2 linked regions of the Duganella zoogloeoides genome follow. Each later gene encodes a partner of the first gene's protein in a complex. Links are inferred from orthologs where the notes say so. Each region holds a gene or a part of one and is shown on either strand. Other genes may lie near its edges.

Region 1 (7,260 bases):
TCCGAAGCGCACCCCGCCAGCCCCACGATGACCAGCACCCCCAGCATTGCTGCCCATTTGCCCTGTTTGCCGAATGTTGCACGGTTCATATCTGCCTCCATTGAAATAATCAAAACAGGTCAGAGTCGAACTTCCATATTTCGTTCACACCCACGCTTCGTCGCTTGATGTACATCAATTGAAACATGCTACCCACAGGCAATAATTGTCCGGTATCACTTTTAAAGGACATCGATATGTTGACACGCGTGACAGATACCATTATCGAAGAGTTAATAGTTTCAACCTGCGGGGAGCAGCAAGATCCCCGTTGCAAGCACTTGATGACGCACGCATTGCACAGCCTGGTACGCGTGGCCCAGGTCGAGCAGCTTGCTCAAATGCGGCACGACGTGGCGCGGGCCAGCGGCCCCGGCCCCGGCAGTGAGGTCAGTCTGACGACTGGATGCGATACCGGGACCACAAGACGCACATGACCAGGGTGGCCAGCACGGCAGCGCTGCAATCGACCAGCCAGTCGGAGACGGCACCGTGGCGATACGGGAAGAAACTCTGCACGTATTCGTCCAGGGCGCCCATGGCGGCAATCGTCAACACGGACTTGACGGCGCGCTGCACCAGCGTACCAGTGCTACCGGTAAACAACAGGAAAGTCAGTCCGGCGTAGGCGATAGAGTGCAGCAGGACACCGGAGGCCACCTGGCCGATTTCCTGCCGGGCGCCGGGCAGGGAACCCAGCACCAGTATCATCAGGAAGAGGAGGATGGCAGTCCAGTAACGCAGGCGTGCGTGCGAGGAAGAAAGAAAAATTTGCTTGATCATAAAGCAAACCTTACCACGCACAGCAGGAATTGGGGAGTGGTGCACCGGGGCTGCCGGTGCACCTTTCTTCAGTCATGCCTATCGGTTGCATGTACTCAAGATGAATCGAGTATAGGCCGTCAATATGACGCGGTTATGACAATCCACAAGAAAGGTAAATCGCGTGCAAAAAAAAAGCCCGCTGGTGAAAGCGGGCTTAAAACTATTTTCTTGGAGGAGAATAGTGGAGACAGGTGCAATTATGGGCTTCCGCTAGATATGTGTCTAATTGATGTTTTAGATACCAGACATCAGGTTTTCGCATAACTTCTTTTTATGTCGGATTTATTTCACCGGCACCGTGTAATTGAGGGCCATCCGGCCGCCGTCAACGTACAGGGTTTGCCCCGTCATGTAGCTGGCATCGTCGCTGGCCAGGAACGCTGCGATCGATGCGACTTCTTCCGGCTCGCCGCAGCGGCCCATCGGCGTGCGCGACAAAATCGTGTGGCGTGCTTCCGGGCTGGACATGACTGCCTGCTTGGCCAGCTCGGTCAGGATAGTGCCGGGGCCAATGGCGTTGACGCGGATGCCGTACGGAATCAGGTTGAGCGACATCACCTTGGTCAGCTGGTTGATCGCGCCTTTCGACACCACGTACGGCACCTGGTTCGGAATCGCCAGCTCGGCGTTCACGCTCGACATATTGATGATGACGCCGCTTTGCTGTTTGACCATCTCGCGGGCCACGGCCTGGCCGCACAGGAACATCGATTTCAGGTTGATGCGCAGCACGCGGTCGAAGTCGTCCTCGGTGACGTCGAGGAAGTCGGCCGCGTGCGTCACGCCGGCATTGTTGATCAGGATGTCGATGCGGCCGAACGCGGCCAGGGTGTCGGCCACCATGGCGTCCACGTCCACCTTCTGGCTGACGTCGGCAGCGAAGAAGCGGGCGGCGGCGCCGAGCGCGGCAGCGGCTTGCTCGCCGTCGGGCTTGATGTCCACCAGCATGACCTTGGCGCCTTCGGCGACCAGGCGCTGGGCGCAGGCCAGGCCGATGCCCTGGGTGGCGCCGGTGACGATGGCGACTTTTCCGGATAATTTCATGGCAGAGCTTTCAATAGGGGATGACGGGGCAAATTTTAACAGCGGAGCTCAAGGAGGTAACTGCGGCCGCGTTACAATAGAGGGTTTGCAACAGACTACAAGGATGCGCCGTGAATTTCATCAACAAACTGTCCGCCGCGTGGACCAGCAACGACTCGCTGCTGTGCGTGGGCCTCGATCCTGACATGGCCAAGCTGCCGGCGCAGTTCCAGAACGACCCGCAAGGCATCTATCACTTTTGCCGCGAGATCATCGACGCCACCGCCGAGCTGGCGTGCTCGTTCAAGCCGCAGATCGCCTATTTTGCCGCGCTGTCGGCGGAAGACCAGCTCGAAAAAATCTGCGCTTACGTGCGCGAACAGTATCCGCACATTCCGCTGATCCTCGACGCCAAGCGCGGCGACATCGGCGCCACCGCGCGCCAGTACGCACGGGAGGCCTACGACCGCTACGGCGCCGACGCGGTGACCGTCAATCCGTACATGGGTTCCGATTCGGTCGAGCCGTACATGGAATGGCGCGACCGGGGCGTGATCATCCTGTGCCGCACCTCGAACGCAGGCGGCTCGGACCTGCAATTCCTCGACGTTGGCGGCCAGCCGCTGTACCAGCACGTGGCGCGCCTGGTGGCGGAAAAGTGGAACAGCAACGGCCAGTGCGCGCTGGTGGTGGGCGCGACGTATCCGGAAGAGCTGGCGCAGGTGCGCGCCATCGTGGGCGACATGCCGCTGCTGGTGCCGGGCATCGGCGCCCAAGGCGGCGATATCGCCGCGACCGTGCAGTCGGGCAAGACAGCTGCTGGCGCTGGCATGATGATCAATTCGTCGCGGGCGATCCTGTACGCGGCGCCGCAGGCGGGCGAAGACTTTGCCAGCGCCGCCCGCCGCGTGGCGCTGGAGACGCGCGACGCCATCAACCTGTATCGCTGATTTTTTCGGTAACGGTGACGCTGGTGCTCAATGCGCCGGCGCCACCATTTCCGCGTATTCGTACAAATCCGCCAGGATCTGCTCGGCCCGCTCATCGGCATCTTGCTGCAGGTGATCGATCTCGCCGAAGAACTGGTCGATGGTGCGGGCGCCGCCTGTGCCTTCGTAAAACTTCGCTGCACGGTGCTGTTCCCAGTGCTCCATTTCGGTTTCCGACAAGGTCTCCGGGTAGTTGCGCGCGCGGTAGCGGAACACCAGTTCGGCCAGGCGCGCGTCGCCGAACGACGGTGACGCCACGGCCAGCCGCGCCGGGCTTTCCTTGCGCAGGGTATCGAGCAAGCGGCGGTCGTCGCGGCTGACAAAACCGTTGTACAAATCTTCGTCCACGTCGAGCGGTTCGCCCGGCGGGCGGTGGAACACTTGCGCCCATTCGGCATCAAGGTTGCGGCCGGCGGCGGCAATTGCGGCGTGGGCCTTGCTCTGCTCGAGATCGATGCCCCAGCGCGCGGCCATGGCCGGCGACAAGGTCTTTAAATTCGCTACCAGCATCGGTGACTTGTTCAAATGGATGCTCTTGACCGGCAGCCGCGTCATGCCTTCGGGCAGGGCGTCGGCGCGGCTGAAGATGCGGGTGCGGATGGTGTCGGCGTCGAGCGTGAACAATTCGGTCGGATCGTAGGTGCAATCCCAGACGATCACTTCGTTCTTGTTGGTCGGGTGCGTGGCCAGCGGCCAGACCAGCGCCAGGCAGCCGCGCTCGGCCGGGAACATGCCGGACACGTGCAGGAACGGCGCGCGCAGTTGCGGCGCCAGGTGCATGCCGATCTCGTCGGCCACGCGGTCTTTCTTGTGCAGCGCGAAGCAGAAATCGAACAGCTTGGGCTGGTGCTGGCGGATCAGGCGCGCCAGCGCGATGGTGGCGCGCACGTCGGACAGCGCATCGTGCGCCGCTTCGTGCAGCAGGCCGTTGGCCTTGGCCAGGTGTTCGAGCTTGAAGCTGGGTTTGCCGTCTTCCTTGACCGGCCACTCGATGCCTTCCGGGCGCAGCGCATAGGTCATGCGCACCACGTCAAGCAAGTCCCAGCGGCCGCAGCCGTTTTGCCATTCGCGCGCATACGGGTCGATCAGGTTGCGCCAGAACATGAAGCGGGTGATCTCGTCATCGAAGCGAATGGTGTTGTAGCCGACGCCGATGGTGCCGGGTTCCGAAAACGCCTGCTCGATGGTGCGGGCGAACTGGTGCTCGGGCACGCCCCATTCAAGGCACTGCTGCGGCGTGATGCCGGTGATCAGGCATGATTGCGGATCAGGCAAGAAATCATTGGCGGGCTGGCAATACAGCATGATCGGATCGCCAATCTCGTTGAGCTCGGCATCGGTGCGGATCGCGGCGAATTGCGCCGGGCGATCGCGCCGCGCCATGGCGCCGAAGGTTTCATAGTCGTGCCAAAGGAAAGTCTGTGTGGTCATGGAGGCGTATTCAGGGGGGCTACAGTTATTGGTAAATCTGCCGATAATCGGTACTCAGGCACCTACAGGGAGCACTATCATGGCTACTCCAGTCTCTATTACTCCAGGCAGCAGCAGCACCGGCAGCGCCGGCAGCACCAGTGCGCTCAAGGCCAATACGGCTGCCACCGCAGCGACCGCATCCACTGATAAAGCGGCGGACATGTCGCCAGCGGCCAAGGCAAAAGCACAGCTTAATGCATCGATCGTGGAAGCGTCGCTCACGGTGTCGCTCAAATCGGGGAACGATCCGATGTCGGTGGTGTTCAAGACCGCACTGACCGGCATCAACGAGGCGCTCGAAGCCGACTTCGGCAAAGATGCGATCCAAAACGCGTCGTCGCAGGACAACTCGCCCGAGGCTACCGCGAACCGCATTGTATCGCTGTCCACCGGTTTTTACGAAGCGTACAAGCGGCAAAACCCGGGCCAGGACGACGAGACTTCTCTGAACAACTTCATGGATACCATCAAGAAGGGCGTGGAGCAGGGCTTCAAGGAAGCGCGCAGCATCCTCGACGGCTTCAAGGTATTGAGCGGCGAACTGTCGTCCAATATCGACAAGACCTACGATTTGATCCAGCAAGGTTTTGCCGACTTTGTCGCCGCCCAGAAGGCGCCGCCGCCAGCCGAGAACGCTGCCAGCGCCACGGCCACCGGCAACGCCAGCGCGGCCATTACCATTACGCCCAAGGCCGCCGACAACGATAAAGACAGCGGCTTCCAGATCGACCCGCCCAAGGTTTAATCGGCAAGCGCTTCCTGCACCACCTGGTTACGGCCCAGTTCCTTGGCACGGTAGAGCGCAGCGTCCGCGCTGGCAATCAGGTCCTGCTCGCTTTGCTGCGGCCGCAGCGTGGCCACGCCGAACGAGGCGGTGATGTGCGGCATCGGCTGGCGCATGTCGGCAAACACAACCGCCTGCTGCATGCGTTCGCACAGCCGTTCGGCCACCGCCACCGCCATCTTGCCGTTGGTGTCGGGCAGCAGCACCATCATCTCCTCGCCGCCGTAGCGCACGGCGAAATCGGTCGGCCGCAGGGCGCCGCTCAATACTTGCGCGGCGGTGCGCAGCGCCTGGTCGCCGGCCAGGTGGCCGTGGGTGTCGTTGAAGCGTTTGAAGTGGTCGAGGTCGATCATGATCAGCGCCAGCGGCGCCCCCGAACTCTGCGCTGTCGCCGCCAGCTTCGGGAGCAGGTCGTTGAGCCAGGCCCGGTTGTACAGCCCTGTGAGGCCATCGTTCATCGACAACCGGCGGTAGAACTCGCCCAGTTTCTGACGCGTGCGCAGCTGGGCGTTGGCGGCGCGGATACGGAATGACAGCAGGCGCAGCAGGTTACGCGCCACCACGTTCGACTGGTCGATCAGTTTCCACACCAGGTCCGCTTCGATCACCAGGATATCGCTGTCTTCGAGCGCCGTGATGCGCGACAGGTTGGCCTCCTCGTCCAGCACCGACTGCTCACCGAGGCTCTCGCCGGGCAGCACCTTGCTGACACTGCCATTGCCGTCGGCCACGCCGGTGTTGCTGTCGGTTTCCACCGCGAGCACGCCCCGCAATACAATGTAAAGCTGCGCCTGGTTAGATTCGGGGATGGCCTTGCCTGCTTCCAGGCGCATGACGGGACAGTTGGCCAGCAACCTGGCGACGGCAGCATCGTCATTGGCGTCGCGCAGGAGCTGCAAGTTGCCGGGCCGGTAGCCAGACTTGCCGAAGGTACTAATCTGTTTCAAGGTGGTTCTTTCAATGGCGCAGCGATGAGTGCTGGCAAGCATTTCTCATGATAGCCCAAAGGCAGGCGGGCGGTCACGCCGGGGCCTGAAACTGGTGTAAATTTTACACAGGTAGTTGTTGCATGATGTAGTCTATCCAACACTGAAACATTGAGGAGTTTGCATGGTTTACACCGATGCCATCGGCACCCAGCACCAGGCCGATCCGAATGCCCGCATCGTCTCGCTGGTGCCGTCGATTTCCGAGTTGCTGTGCGACCTGGGCCTGGCGCCGCAACTGGTGGGGCGCACCGGCTTCTGCATCCATCCGGCCGAACTGGTGCGCGACATTCCCAAGGTGGGCGGCACCAAGGACGTCAATATCGAGAAGATCCGCCAGCTCGCACCCACCCACCTGGTGGTCAATATCGACGAGAACGAGGAAGAGACGGCCGACCTGCTGGCCGAGTTCATCCCCAACATCATCGTCACGCATCCGCTGGGACCGCAGGACAACCTGGCGCTGGCGCGCCTGCTGGGCGGCGTGTTCTGCCGCGAGGAAGCGGCCGCGCGCTGGTGCGCCGACTTCGAGGCCGAATACGCGGCGCTGCAGGCCAGCCCCAAAGGCCCGCCGCAAACCATGTTGTACGTGATCTGGCAAGACCCGTGGATGACGATTTCGCCCGACACCTATATCGCCCGCATGCTGGCCGAAATCGGCTGGCAGGTGCCGGACCTGGGCGACGTGCGCTATCCGCAGTTCCGCTGGTCGGCGGACCTGGTGGACGGGATCGATGGGGTGTTGTTGTCGAGCGAACCGTACCGGTTCACCGAGGCGCATGTGCATGCGCTCGAACAGCAGATCGGCAAGCCGGTGCTGCTGGTCGATGGGGAAATGTTGTCGTGGTATGGCAGCCGCGCGCTGGCGGGGTTGCGCTACTTGCGGCAACTGGCCCGGGAGTGATGCCGGGCCGCTGCCTGCGCAGTGGTATTACTTGATGTCTTCTTCGACGTCGTCTTCGGCCGGCACGGCATCCTTGGCCGATGCGTGCTTGTCCTTGTCTTGCAGACGGCCCAGGGCGCTGTCGATGGCGCGCTTGAGCTTGGCGGAGGCGCCGCCGATCGCCTGGTGCAGAGTGGCGCTGTGGTCGCTGACGGCAATCGGCTTGTAGCCGGTAATGCGCGCTTCCATCAGGCAGCG
Region 2 (7,176 bases), 1.6 Mb from region 1 along the record:
CTGCTGTCACTACTAGGAAAAATCCAGATCACCGATGACGACGACAATGTCGTGTACGAAGCTGCCGCCCAGTGGCGCTGGTTCATCCGTCCATGGCGCATCACGCAAGACGGCTGCGAAGTGGCGGTGGTCAGGCGCAAATTCCTGTCATTCGCCCCCACCTGGTACGTGCATACCAATGACGAAAATTTCGAGCTGCGCGGCAAGCTGTGGAGCTGGCGGCGGCAAGTGGCCGTCGTGGGTGGACGCTTTGACGGCGCTATCTTGCGCGGCGGCTTGTGGGATATGGGTTTCGAGCTGTCACGCCACGGTCAGGTCATGGCCAGGGCGCAGGCCAAGATCATGACCTTGCGGACGCGGCACAGCATCGAGTTACTCGATGCCTCGCCGCAGGCGGAGTTGTTGACGGTGATATTGATGACGACGCTGGTGGAGCAGAAGAGCGAGAAGAGCAGCTTGGGGGCGGCGGCGGATCCGTCGCCGCATGGGTAAAGCAGACCTACTATCTTATCGAAAGCGTAATCTATTTTTTACAAATAGCCGGCTTTTTGGAAATAATAGGTGACGTTATGCCTAAGCCACCGACAATTTCTATTTCCCAACTCGGTCAGGACGCTACAACGCTGGAGGTTCAGCTAAAGGACGCGCGTTTGCGCCGTCATCTTTCGGCTGAAACTGTCGCATCCCGAGCTGGTATTAGCCGCCATACCTTATCGAGAATCAAGTTGGGAAGTAGCTCGGTTACGATGGGGAATTGTTTTCACTTATTCGCGGTGCTGGGATTGGAGAAGGATATCCACGACGTGGCGCGAGATAATATTGTCGGGCGGCGTCTGCAGGATGCGGGATGCGGGATGGTTGCAGCGGCGCCGGGCGCGGAGGCAAACCGCTGCCTCAATAGAAGAAAAGTAAAACTGACAAGCGTTGATAAAATCTGCTAATCAAGGGCCTTTCCTAGCAACAGTTCCAGATAAATCCCCTCGTCTTCGATGCGACTCTTGAATTGCTCGTTTATAAAATGTGGAATTGGGTGTAATACCCCGTTCGAGTCCCGGATCCGCTTACTTCCGCTGTCATCAAACGATCCCAACTGATGGACGTCAAATTTATTTTCAATGGCTGCTTGGAAGCTGCTCACCTGAGACTTGTTGACTACAAAAGCAACAGCCCAATCACCGGCAGCAAGTGCAAAGCGCCAGCCTGGAGCACCTGTAACCGAGGCTGCCTCAGCAACAAGTGCATGCAGCGGCAACCGTGCTTCGTTTAAAGTGATGCCGATGTCTACGCCGCAAAAAATATCAATGGCCTCAGCTAAACCGTCACTAAGATCGCACGCGGCCACGATGGCTTCGTCTTTGCGTAATAACTCACCTTCCTTGATGCGAGCAGTTGGCAAAGTTAAAACTTGAGTGAAGCGGTCATTCCCCGCACCATGGCCTTGTTGTTTTCGCATTAGAGTGAGGGCGGCAGCAAATCCGCCCAAAGAACCCGCAACAAACAAAGCATCTCCCAATCCCGCTTTGGCCCTACCTAGGCGTCGTTGCTTTTCAACGATACCCCATGCTGCACCTACTATTTGAGCGCTAGAACCTTCCTTGGTATCGCCACCTAAGAATGCGATACCATGATCTATGCATGCCTCAGCGCAGCCTTCAACAATCGCCCGCGCATCGACAGCGGAAAATTCTCGGGGCAAAACCATAGATAGCATCATCGCCTTGGGTAACGCACCTACCGCTAGTAAGTCACTAACATTAGCTACAACTGCTAAACGTCCCCAAGTATTATATGTACCCAACCCATGGCGCAAGGCCACAGGATAAGGGGCTCGATCAATTTTCACCGCCAAGTTTTGAGCCAGCCCTACGTCGATAATACTGGCATCATGTCCGAAGCCATTGACGAAGGACGGGTCCACCGCAAGTTGCGGCAATAAGCTTGAAAGGAAAGCCTTTTCACCAATATCAGTTAGCCGTACCATTATCCCTCCACTCTTGATTCAGGTTTTGCTTGCTGCCCCTGTGACTTTCCTTTTGGATCTAGCTCTTGGTTTATTCTCAACTTCACAGCATCCAAGGCGTCTTTGTATTCTTGCAACTGTTTTTTTTGCTCAGCGATCTCCGCTTTTTGTTCATTTACTCGATCGAGTATGTTCGTAAAAGAAAAAAATCCTGGTACCGCCAACACTGCCACAATCAGCCCTGCGAACAAAAACATTTGCCCGGTCATGACTTGTACTTGATTGTAAGCCGCTCTTGATTGACTCGCAATTTTGGACAAGCTACTCGTCAACGGTCGATCTATCTGCCCCCCAAGTGTTTGTACAGACCTATGCACTTTACTTAACGTAGTGTTGGATCGTAGTTCCAAGAACTCGATTGTTGCTACCCGCTCGCCCCTGCGCATAGAAATTGATTCAGATGAAAGATTATGTAACATAAAAATAGCACGGCCTTTATAACCCGGATCAAATGGGGGCTGAGAGGTCAAAACAAGCCCATCATAGATGTAAGACATGCGCAAAGAAACTCTAGCAGATATGCCTTTTGGAAGGTTAAGAGTTTCGGTTGATAGAATAAAGCATACTGCATGAGGTGGAATCCAAAAAGCTTGGGCGGGTTCTAGCTTTTCTGTGGTTAACTTAGTGCCGCTGAGATCCTGCCCTACATAGTATTCCTCTCCAATTGTGAGGTCATATGAACTTCCTCGTAAATTCTCTTTATCAAATGGCTCGATCAGTCTTGTGCTGGTTGGCACGCACAAAGACTCGATATCCTGGCTAGGTAGAAGCATTCAACCTCCCACAATGTCAGTTAGCACGGTCCTCACTAGATTCGGCGACACGCCGATTGCAGCCACACAATCTTCAGCACGAGCCGACGCTGATTTTAAAACAATTGCATCTTTAGAACGAATGCCCCACGCAGATAATGTTATTGTTTTTGAATCTATATTTCTTACGGTATGTAACTCATGCGACTTACGTTGATAAATTGCACCTTCTAAAAAAGTTACCTTACTCGTCTGAAATACATTAGTCATGCCATTTTTTTGTGCTATGTGTCGGCAGGCTCTCTCGTCAAAACGATAGCGAAATAGACTAAAATTAGCCCCTGGTTCCAGTTCATAACGGCTTTCTTCAATGCCACCTGAAACGACACGTGACATAAAATCAGCGCAATGGGAATGAATGTCTTCCAAAGCAATGGTGTTACTATCCCAGATATGTAGCCTTAGTGAGTGCCCACTTGGATCATTTCGAAGTGCAATTTTTAGAAATCCCAATTGATGCCTGTATGAGCTCCGTGCGATTTCCCTCAACCGCTGAGGATCTCTCAAAATTTTCTCAAGATAGGTCATCAGTAGCCCATTCGATGTATCGTTTACTACCGCTTGGATGAGCTGATCTGCGTTAGAATTGGTCTGCATAGATTTCACACGATGAAGGATAAAAATGGGACATTTTGGTTTTCTTGCTTTAGGCGTAAGTATGATTTTGGTCGCTGACATGGTGATTAAGAAGTTACAAGGGTACCGTGACCGAGTCATGGTGTTGCTTGCTTTGCTCCCATTGTGCTGCATAGGAACGGCCGTGCTTCTCAGTCCCTCCCTGCTTAACTCCAAATCCATTGACTATTTTCCGATTGGAATGTTGCTAACACTTTTCTGGCTAAACATTGAACCATCACTCCATAAGCTAAACAGAACGGACCATCTGCAAAATTCGATCATTATAGGCAAGTTACTTGTTACGCTAACTATCACGATTATACTTCTTCGACCTATTCTGCCATCATTCTGAAATTTAGGAATGCTAATTCGTGAATTTTTCGATTACATTGAGTCTCTGGGAGCGTTCTTAATATTCCCCGCCTCTTTCCAAGGGGAAAACGAAATAATCAAAGAAAAAGCCCACTCTCTACGGTAAAGAGTGGGCTTGAATCGACGGAAATACGTTTACTCTGAATTAGAACGGTATATCGTCATCCATATCCGAGAAATTCGGCGCCGGCTTTGGTGCCGGGCGTGGTGCCGGTGGCGCCATGGCCGGGCGTTGTTGCTGAGGTGCGGCCTGGCGCTGTGGTGGCGCGTCGTAACCGCCGCCGCCGCCATTGCCACCGCCGTAACCACCACCGCCGCCAGCGCCACCACCGTAGCCGCCGCCGTCGTCCATGCCGCCGGCGCCTTGACGGCCGCCCAGCATTTGCATGTTTTCAGCGACGATGTCGGTTGCGTACTTTTCGACGCCGTCTTTATCGGTGTACTTGCGGGTTTGCAGGCGGCCTTCGACGTAGATGGACGAGCCTTTTTTCAGGTACTGGCCAACGATTTCGGCCAGCTTGCCGAAGAACGAGATGCGGTGCCACTCGGTGGTCTCTTTTTGCTCACCGGTGTTGCGGTCTTTCGACTTGTATGAGGTCGCCACGGCAATGTTGGCGATTGCATCACCGCTAGGCATGTAGCGGATCTCCGGATCGCGACCCAGATTGCCGACGATGATGACTTTGTTGACTGATGCCATGAATAAAACTCCTGAGTAACAACGGCCGCGTGGGCAGGCTGTGTAGTGAAATCTAAACAGGGATTATAGACGAATGGGATGCCGAGCCACCACTTGCCCTACCAATTTTGGCTGCCGTACCCATGTAGCCTGTTCTGCGCCGAAGCCTGTTGAATCGACGCAAGCAAATACTGGTATTATATACAGTGTCAAGCCTCCCGCGCGTGATCCAGCGCAAGGACGGCGCATCTTTTCAAAGCCCGCTATGATGACGGGTTGATATCTAAGGGCTTACTCCATGGAACAGATCCGCATTCGCGGCGCACGTACGCACAACCTCAAAAACATCAGTCTCGACCTGCCGCGCAACCAGCTGGTCGTGATCACCGGGCTGTCCGGTTCCGGCAAATCGTCGCTGGCGTTCGACACCCTGTATGCCGAGGGCCAGCGCCGCTACGTGGAGTCGCTGTCGGCGTACGCGCGCCAGTTCCTGCAACTGATGGAAAAGCCCGATGTGGACCTGATCGAAGGCCTGTCGCCGGCCATCTCGATCGAACAGAAGGCCACGTCGCACAACCCGCGCTCCACCGTCGGCACGGTCACCGAGATTCACGATTACCTGCGCCTGCTGTACGCGCGCGTCGGTACACCGTACTGCATCAACCACCCGGACCAGGCGCTGGCCGCGCAGACCGTGTCGCAGATGGTCGATGCGGTGCTGGCCATGCCCGAGGGGACGAAATTGATGGTACTGGCGCCCGTGGTGGCCAACCGCAAGGGCGAGCATTCTGACCTGTTCGAGCAGATGCAGGCGCAGGGTTTTGTACGCTTCCGCGTGCAGAGCGGCACCCATGAAGCCAAGATCTACGAAGTGGACGAGCTGCCCAAACTGAAAAAAACCGAGAAGCACACGATCGACGTGGTGATCGACCGCGTGAAGGTCAACGCCGACATCAAGCAGCGCCTGGCCGAAAGCTTCGAGACCGCGCTGCGCCTGGCCGACGGCCGCGCCGTGGCGCTGGAAATGGACACCGCCGTCGAACACGTGTACTCGAACAAGTTCGCCTGCAACCAGTGCGGCTACTCGCTGCAAGAGCTGGAACCGCGCCTGTTCTCGTTCAATAACCCGATGGGCGCCTGCCCAGAGTGCGATGGCCTCGGCCACATCGAGTTCTTCGACCCGAAACGCATCGTCGCGTTCCCCAACCTGTCGCTCGCTTCCGGCGCCGTCAAGGGGTGGGACCGACGCAACCAGTTCTACTACCAGATGCTGTCCAACCTGGCCGCGTACTACGAGTTCGACCTCGACGTGCCGTTCGAGCAGTTGCCCAAGCCGGCGCAGGACGCGGTCCTAAACGGCTCGGGCAAGACCGCGATCCCGTTTACGTACGTGAATGAGCGCGGCCGCACCGTGGTCAAGGAGCACACCTTCGAAGGCGTGGTCAACAACCTGGCGCGCCGCTACCGCGAAACCGATTCGATGGCGGTCAAGGAAGAACTGGCCAAGTTCATCAACGAGAAAAAGTGTCCGTCGTGCGAGGGCGCGCGCCTGCGCATCGAGGCGCGCTTCGTGAAGGTCGGCACCGGCAAGCAGGAAAAGGCGATCTACGAGATCGCCGAGAAGCCGCTGCGCGAATCGCTGTCGTTCTTCGAGCAGTTGAAGCTCAAGGGCGCCAAGAAGGAAATCGCCGACCGCGTGGTCAAAGAAATCATCTCGCGTTTGCAGTTCCTCAATAACGTCGGCCTCGACTACCTGTCGCTCGACCGCAGCGCGGACACGCTGTCCGGCGGCGAGGCGCAACGTATCCGCCTGGCGTCGCAGATCGGTTCTGGCCTGACCGGTGTGATGTACGTGCTCGATGAACCATCGATCGGCCTGCACCAGCGCGACAACGACCGCCTGATCGACACCCTGCGCCACCTGCGCGATATCGGCAACAGCGTGCTGGTGGTGGAGCACGACGAAGACGCGATCCGCACCGCCGACTACATCGTCGATATGGGTCCCGGCGCCGGCGTGCATGGCGGCGAAGTAATTGCGGCCGGTTCGCTTAAGGACATCCTCAAGAATAAAAAATCGCTGACGGCGCAGTACCTGAACGGCACCCGCAAGATCGACGTGCCGGCCAAGCGCCACGAAGCCGATCCCGATCGCCAGCTGGTGATCGCTGGCGCCACCGGCAACAACCTGAAAAAGGTCAGCCTCAAGCTGCCGGTGGGCCTGATGACGTGCGTGACCGGCGTGTCCGGTTCCGGCAAATCGACGCTGATCAACGACACGCTGTTCCCGGCCCTCTCGCGCCACCTGTACGGTTCGCAGACCGAGCCGGCGCCGCACGATTCCATCGCCGGCCTGGAACACTTCGACAAGGTGATCTCGGTGGACCAGGCGCCGATCGGCCGCACGCCGCGCTCCAACCCGGCGACCTACACCGGGCTGTTTACGCCGATCCGCGACCTGTTCGCCACCGTGCCGACCGCGAAGGAACGCGGCTACAGCGCCGGGCGCTTCTCGTTCAACGTCAAGGGCGGCCGCTGCGAAGCGTGCCAGGGCGATGGCGTGATCAAGGTCGAGATGCACTTCCTGCCGGACGTGTATGTGCCGTGCGACGTCTGCCACGGCAAGCGCTATAACCGCGAAACGCTCGAAGTGCAGTACAAGGGCAAGAACATCA

What was found.
Region 2: the proteins of sbcB (region 1) and ssb are in contact, whole or in part, in a crystal structure (PDB 3C94), measured with the Escherichia coli proteins. The link is inferred for Duganella zoogloeoides from one-to-one orthologs.

What each region holds. Positions count from the first base shown.
Region 1 is NZ_CP140152.1:4,636,103-4,643,362, reverse strand. Bases 2,087-4,972 are described here. They hold sbcB (exodeoxyribonuclease I), read right to left. Parts: upstream 4,308-4,972; coding sequence 2,865-4,307; downstream 2,087-2,864. Other genes in these bases: SR858_RS20545 (DUF5610 domain-containing protein), read left to right, coding at 4,387-4,972; pyrF (orotidine-5'-phosphate decarboxylase), read left to right, coding at 2,087-2,837. In the rest of the region: SR858_RS20570 (hypothetical protein), read right to left, coding at 1-89; SR858_RS20565 (VanZ family protein), read right to left, coding at 430-822; SR858_RS20560 (SDR family NAD(P)-dependent oxidoreductase), read right to left, coding at 1,147-1,908; more of pyrF, read left to right, coding at 2,019-2,086; more of SR858_RS20545, read left to right, coding at 4,973-5,094; SR858_RS20540 (GGDEF domain-containing protein), read right to left, coding at 5,091-6,080; SR858_RS20535 (helical backbone metal receptor), read left to right, coding at 6,244-7,023; SR858_RS20530 (HPF/RaiA family ribosome-associated protein), read right to left, coding at 7,051-7,260. UniProt on the Escherichia coli protein: Degrades single-stranded DNA (ssDNA) in a highly processive manner.
Region 2 is NZ_CP140152.1:6,216,786-6,223,961, reverse strand. The notes cover bases 2,746-5,547. They hold ssb (single-stranded DNA-binding protein), read right to left. Parts: upstream 4,523-5,547; coding sequence 3,968-4,522; downstream 2,746-3,967. Other genes in these bases: uvrA (excinuclease ABC subunit UvrA), read left to right, coding at 4,800-5,547; SR858_RS27310 (hypothetical protein), read right to left, coding at 2,794-3,510; SR858_RS27315 (dCTP deaminase domain-containing protein), read right to left, coding at 2,746-2,793. In the rest of the region: SR858_RS27330 (LURP-one-related/scramblase family protein), read left to right, coding at 1-492; SR858_RS27325 (helix-turn-helix transcriptional regulator), read left to right, coding at 570-941; SR858_RS27320 (thiamine-phosphate kinase), read right to left, coding at 938-1,981; more of SR858_RS27315, read right to left, coding at 1,981-2,745; more of uvrA, read left to right, coding at 5,548-7,176. UniProt on the Escherichia coli protein: Plays an important role in DNA replication, recombination and repair. Binds to ssDNA and to an array of partner proteins to recruit them to their sites of action during DNA metabolism. Acts as a sliding platform that migrates on DNA via reptation.